2 linked regions of the Victivallis lenta genome follow. The protein of the gene in region 1 interacts with the protein of each later gene in a pairwise test. Links are inferred from orthologs where the notes say so. Each region holds a gene or a part of one and is shown on either strand. Other genes may lie near its edges.

Region 1 (3,310 bases):
AGCCGTGACCGCAGGACCGGAAGAGCTGGAGAAAAACCGGCGCAGCGCGCCCGCGAAGCTGAGAGTCGCGGAAAAAATCATTTAGAAGAAAATAATAATTGATATAGAAATCAGGAGCAGGCACGGGGGAAGTCATGAACATTCAACCGGGAAAATTAAAAAAGCAGCGCAAAAGCGCGCAGACCGCCGCATCGACTCTCGGTGCGAGACTCGCGGCCGTCGTCAAGTTCGCATTCTTCCTCGGTATCATCGCGGCGTTTCTGAACATCTACATCTATCTGAACCAGAAGATTTCGGAAACGGATCGCGCGATCCGCAAAACCGGCCAGCAGATCGAAAAGACCGAACGCGAGATCGCCCAGCTCCGCATCCGCCGCGAACAGCTCTCCCGCTGGGAGCACATCCGCGGCAAGATCGAACAGTTCAAGCTCGGGCTGCGCGAACCCGCACCGGGCCAGGTCGGCCGCATGGCGCTTCTGACGCCGCAGCAGGCCGAGCTGGTCCCGCTCGAATCGGTGGCGTCCGCCCGGCGGGTCCGTCCGAACGGGCGCAACTGACGTTCCCGGCGGAGGTCCGCATGCAGAGCACCAACGACAAGATCCGGAACCGGATCCGCTGGGTTGCAATCCTGTTCATTCCGGTTGTGATCGTTCTGGCGGTCCGGCTCTACTTCATTCAGGTCGTGCAGCACGAATTCTATCTGGAAAAAGCGCGCGCCAGGTATACGACGACGAAAGTGACGGCCGGCAAGCGCGGCGAAATTTTCGATTTTCACGGGAATCTGCTGGTCAGCAACGTTCCGTGCGTCCACATCACCGCCGACCCGTCCCATCTGAAAAAACCGGGGCAGCGGCAGCGCCTCGCCTATCTGCTCGCCGCCGAGTTCCCGGAAAAGAGCTACCAGGATTTCTACGACCGGCTCGTTCCCACCCGCACGAAGAAGGATGAGGACGGCAACGTCGTGCTGAAGGAAGACGGCACCCCCGAAACGGTTCCGAACCGCTACGCGATGATCGCCCGCGGCGTGTCGCTCGAAAAAGCCGCTCAGGTGCGCGAGATCGCCAGACTCAACAAGCTCAATGCGCTCTTCTTCCAGGACTCCTACATGCGCGCCTATCCGAAAGGTTCGCTGCTCTCCAACGTACTAGGCTTCACGAACGTGGTCGACGACAGCGACGTCGCCCAGATCGGGCTCGAGAAATATTTCGACAAGCAGATGACCGCGCAGTTCGGGCGCGAAATCTACGAGCGCGACCGGATCGGCCGCCCGCTGCTCTACGGCCCCCATGTGTCGGAGGAGGCGCGGGACGGGCGGAATCTCTATTTGACCATCAGCGAACCGATCCAGTCCATTCTCGAGGAAGAGCTCGACGCCTCCTTCGCGGAGTGGAAGCCGGCGACGCTCTATGCCGCGATCGTCGACCCGAAGACCGGCAATGTGCTGGCCATGGCCCAGCGCCCGACCTTCGACCCGAACGACCGCTCGACCTACACCGATGCCGCCGGACGCACCCGCATCGCCGAAGACAGCATCGAGCCCGGCTCGATCATCAAGCCCTTCACGATCGGCAAGGCGCTCGACTGGGGGTTCGTCACTCCGGAAACCGAAATCGACTGCGACAAGGGAACCTGGATCTACCTCGGCAAACCGCTGCGCGATTCCCACCCGTACGACAAGCTGACCGTGGCCGGCGTCATTCAGAAATCGAGCAACATCGGAACCGCGAAGGTCGCCATGAAACTTGGAGAGGAGCGCGTCTACCAGGCGCTGCGCATGTTCGGCTTCGGAGAAAAAACCAACCTGCCCTTCCGTACCGAAACCAGCGGCTACCTGCCGCGCGTCTCGAAGTGGGACGGGCTGTCGATCACGCGCTTTCCGATCGGTTACGGCATTCGGGTGACTCCGCTGCAGATGCTGCGCGCCTACTGCGCACTGGCCAACGGCGGCCGCATGCCGCAGCTCCGGCTCGTCGACCGCGTCGAAGACCCCTCGACCGGTGAAATCCAGCACATTCCGGTGAGCGAGCCCGTCCAGCTTTTCGACCACCCCGAGAAGCATCGCGAGCTGATCGATATGATGATCAAGGTGACCCAGAAGGGCGGTACCGCTTATAAAGCGGCCCTCCCCGGCTACGAAGTTGCCGGCAAAACCGGCACGAGCCGGAAATATATTCCGGGCCGGGGGTATGTGGGCGGAAAATATTTTTCAAGTTTCGTCGGCTTCGTTCCGGCGCGCGATCCGGCCTTCGTCATGCTCGTCACGATGGACGAGCCGACCGGCGCCTACTATGCCGCCACCGTGGCGGTGCCGACCTTCAAGCGCGTGTCGCAGCGGGTGCTCCGGCATATGAACATCCCGCCCGACCCCGCGCTGCTGCCCGAAAACAACAGAACCCCGGCTGGACAATGAAACATCTGCACTTCATCGGAATCGGCGGCATCGGCATGAGCGGACTCGCCGCCATGTGCAAGGACCACGGTTTCACCGTGACCGGCAGCGACCGCGACGCGGACCATCCCGAAAACGCCCGCATCATCGATGCGCTGCGCCTCCAGAAAATCGAAATTTACCCGCAGGACGGCTCCTACCTCGAACAAAGCAGCCGCCCCGATGCGCTCGTCTACTCGACCGCCATCGAAGAGAGCAACCCCGACTTCCTGGCCGGAGAGGGCATTCCGCGCCTCCACCGCGCCGAGCTCCTGTCGCAGCTGGTCGGGGAGCTCGGCTTCGGCAATACCGTCGCCGTAACCGGGAGCTGCGGCAAAAGCACGGTGACCGCCTACCTGGCCGAAGCGCTGACCAACCTCGGCGCCGATCCATGCTGCCTGAACGGGGCGCTGTCGAAGCGGTTCCGCGGCGGCCGCTTCGCGGGCAACTACCGGCCCGGCGAAAAGGACTTCTTCGTCTTTGAAGCCGACGAAAGCGACAAGAGCCTGCTGCGCTATTCGCCGGACTATGCGGTCATTCTGAACCTGGGAACCGACCACTACGACCGGGAGGAGCTGATCCGCGTCTTTACGCAGTTCCTGAAGCAGGTGAAGAAGGGCGCCGTCCTCGAGCGGGAGGTCTACGAGGCGGTCAGAGAAGCCCTCCCCCGGCGGCTCGCCGTCCGCGTCTTCGATGCGAAACCGCGCCGGGACTCGCAGTACGCGGTCACCGACTACCGCAAAGTGACCCGGCCGGAAACGATCTACGTCCGGGGCCGCCGTTCCGAGCTGGCCCCGACCGGCGACCGTGCCGTGGAGGATACCATCGGGGCCAACAACATGCTCTCTTTTTACGGCATGCGTTCGGAGGATTTCCGCATTG
Region 2 (3,182 bases), on another replicon or contig:
GCGTTTTTCAAAGAGAACGGATTTTTCGGGCTCGCGCCGGAGCAGGTGTTCTTCTTCACGCAGGGAACCATGCCGGCCTGCGGTTACGACGGCAAGCTGCTGCTCGCTTCGAAGTCGTCGCTCTCGCTTTCTCCGGACGGACACGGCGGCACGCTGCTCGCGCTGCGCAAATCCGGCGCGCTCGACCGGATGGCATCCGAGGGAGTCGATTATCTCTCCTACTTCCAGGTCGACAATCCGCTGGTTCCGGTGGTCTCCCCGCTGTTCCTCGGGCTGCATGACCTTGAACAGTCCGAAATGTCCGCCATCATGCTGGCCAAAACCGGCCCGTTCGAAAAGCTCGGCAACTTCTGCGTGACCAACGGCCGGCTCGAAATCATCGAGTACAGCGACCTGCCGGCCGCCCTCGCCGAAAGCCGGAATCCGGACGGATCGCTGCGTTTCATCGCCGGCAGCCCGGCGATCCATATGATTTCGCGCAGCTTCATCGAGCAGCTGACCGTGGGCGGCAGCCTGAAGCTGCCGTGGCACCGTGCCGACAAGAAGGTCCCGTACGTGGACGACACCGGCTGCCTGATCAAGCCGGATGCACCGAATGCGGTCAAGCTCGAATCGTTCATCTTCGATGCAATGCCGCTCGCGAAGCGGACCATGGTGCTCGAAGGCGACCGCAGCTCCGTTTTCGCTCCGACCAAGAATCCGACCGGGGTCGATTCGGTCGAAAGCTGCCGAGAAATGCTGATCGAGCGCGACGCGAAGCGGCTCGAAGCGGCCGGCGTCCGGATTCCGCGCACGGCCGACGGCAGAGTCGATGCGAAAATCGAGCTTTCGCCGCTGGCGGTCTTCGACGACGAGGACGCAGCCGCTTACGTCGCCTCGCACGGGCTCACCGAGATCGCCCGCGGCGCGGAACTCTCGCTGGATTGACGGAGGCGGCCCTTGAGGAGCATTTTCCTGAACGATGAGCCCGCCGCCCCGGTGGAGCTCGATACGCGGGAGAGCGCGGCATCGGTCAACGCGATGCACGGGCTGCTGCTGGTCGTGACGCTGATCGTCGTCTTCGGGTTGACCATGCTCTATTCGGCCAGCTACAACACCGATGGGCTCAAGTATTTCCGCAACCAGATCATCTGGGCCGCCATGGGCGGCCTGGGGGGGGCGGCGGCTTTCGTCATCGGCTACCGCAAGCTCGCGTCGTGGAGTCTCTTCCTGATGGGCGGCGTCTTCCTGCTGCTCCTCATCGCCGCCTTCTGCTTTCCCGAAATCAACGGGGCGAACCGCTGGATCAAGATCCGGCTGCCGGGTCTGGTCATGACGCTGCAGCCCTCCGAATTCGCGAAGATAGCCGTGGCGCTCTTCGTGGCGAAATACTGCTCGGAGAATATCCGGACCTTCAACAACTTCCTCGGCCGCCGCGGCGTCCTGCCGCTGGTCGGCATCGCGGGGGCGGTCATCTGCGGCATCCTGATCGGCCGCGACTTCGGGACGACGGCGCTCGTGCTGACCGTCGCCGTCGCCATCTCGGTCATGGCCGGGCTGCGCTGGTACTATCTGGCCATTCCGGGAACGCTCGTCGTGCTGGCCGGGCTTTACGTCGTCTTCTTCGATGCGAACCGGCTCGGGCGGGTCACGACCTTCCTGCGGCCGGAGGAGATGCGCGAAGGCGGCGGATACCAGCTCTGGAACTCGCTGCTCGCCTTCGGTTCCGGCGGCTGGACCGGCGTCGGCTTCATGGAGAGCCGCCTGAAACAGAAGTACCTGCCCGAGCAGCACACGGACTTCATTCTTTCGATCGTCGGCGAAGAGCTCGGCCTCATCGGCATGCTCGGCGTCCTGGCGCTCTATACCTTTTTCACCTGGTACGGGCTCCGGATCAGCATGAATTCGCGGTCGCGCCTCGGCATGCTGCTCGGGTGCGGGCTCACGCTCGGCATCACAGTCCAGGCGGCGATCAACATCGCGGTGGTCACCGGGTCGGCGCCGACCAAGGGAATGCCGGCAGCCTTCATCAGCTACGGCGGCAGCAACATCATGGCCAGCCTGATCGCGGTCGGAATCCTGGCCTCCATCGCCTTCGACAACGCATACCCGAATTACAACATGCAGTATCAGAATTCGATCCGGGCGAAGCTCTCCTTCCTGCCCTGGTTCCGCCAGTACCGGAAGCGCAAGGAGGAGCTGTGATGCCCGAACTGACACTGGCCATCACCTGCGGCGGAACCGGCGGACATTTCTACCCCGGGCTCTCCGTGGCGCGCGTATTGCAGAAGCGGGGCGGCAGGGCGCTGCTGCTGCTCTCCGGCACCAATGCCGCCAGACAGAAAAGCATCGCCGCCTCGTTCGGCGTCCCGGCCGTGGCGCTGCCGCGCATGCCGTCTCCGCGCGGAATCGGCACGCTCTTTGAATTCGGCTGCGGCGCGCTCGGCGGTTACCATGCGGCGCGGCGCGAGCTTCGCACGCTGCGGCCGCAGGCGCTGCTCGGCATGGGCTCCTTCACATCGCTGCCGGCGATTCTGGCGGCGCGCCGGAGCGGAATTCCGGTATTCCTGCATGACGGCAACGCGCGGGTCGGCAAGGCGAACCGCTTTTTCAGCAGGCATGCAAAGCTGCTGGCCACGGCGTTTCCAACGTGCAATGCGGAAAAATGCCGCGGCGAGCTGCTGGTCACCGGCATGCCGCTGCGTCCGGAGCTCGAACAGGCGGCCGGAATCACGCGGGCAGAGGCGATCGCCGGGCTCAACCGCGAATTCGGCGTTGAGCTCGACACCGCGATCCCGACGCTGCTGATCTTCGGAGGCAGTCAGGGCGCTTCGATCTTCAACGAAACGGTGCCGAAGGCGCTTCGGAAGCTGCAGGAGAAAACCGAGTTTCAGGTGCTCCATCTGGCCGGGCCGAAGAAGCTGGCCGAGGTCAGAGACGCCTACGGCGACGTCGTCTTCCCGTCGCTCCTGCTTGAAAGCAGCGAAAAAATGGAGCTGTTCCTCGGCGCCGCCGACCTCGTTTTCTCGCGCTCCGGCGGCAGCACGGTCGCGGAACTCGCGCGGTTCGGCAAAGCTTCGGTCCTGATTCCGTACCCGTACGCGGCCGAGAATCATCAGTACGACAATGCCCGGGTTCTGGCCGGACACGGTGCGGCGGAACTGCTCCCGAACGCCGAATGCACGCCGGAACGGATCGAGCGG

Evidence for each region.
Region 2: the proteins of FYJ85_RS06680 (region 1) and FYJ85_RS11545 interact in binary tests that used the Escherichia coli proteins (3 or more experiments, as listed by UniProt). The link is inferred for Victivallis lenta from one-to-one orthologs.

What each region holds. Positions count from the first base shown.
Region 1 is NZ_VUNS01000005.1:74,818-78,127, reverse strand. Bases 1-2,993 are described here. They hold FYJ85_RS06680 (peptidoglycan D,D-transpeptidase FtsI family protein), read left to right. Parts: upstream 1-577; coding sequence 578-2,410; downstream 2,411-2,993. Other genes in these bases: FYJ85_RS06675 (glutamate ligase domain-containing protein), read left to right, coding at 2,407-2,993; FYJ85_RS06685 (hypothetical protein), read left to right, coding at 135-557; rsmH (16S rRNA (cytosine(1402)-N(4))-methyltransferase RsmH), read left to right, coding at 1-85. In the rest of the region: more of FYJ85_RS06675, read left to right, coding at 2,994-3,310. UniProt on the Escherichia coli protein: Essential cell division protein that catalyzes cross-linking of the peptidoglycan cell wall at the division septum. Required for localization of FtsN.
Region 2 is NZ_VUNS01000011.1:106,003-109,184, reverse strand. What follows is about bases 197-3,061. They hold FYJ85_RS11545 (FtsW/RodA/SpoVE family cell cycle protein), read left to right. Parts: upstream 197-939; coding sequence 940-2,184; downstream 2,185-3,061. Other genes in these bases: FYJ85_RS11540 (UDP-N-acetylglucosamine--N-acetylmuramyl-(pentapeptide) pyrophosphoryl-undecaprenol N-acetylglucosamine transferase), read left to right, coding at 2,184-3,061; FYJ85_RS11550 (UTP--glucose-1-phosphate uridylyltransferase), read left to right, coding at 197-927. Also shown: more of FYJ85_RS11550, read left to right, coding at 1-196; more of FYJ85_RS11540, read left to right, coding at 3,062-3,182.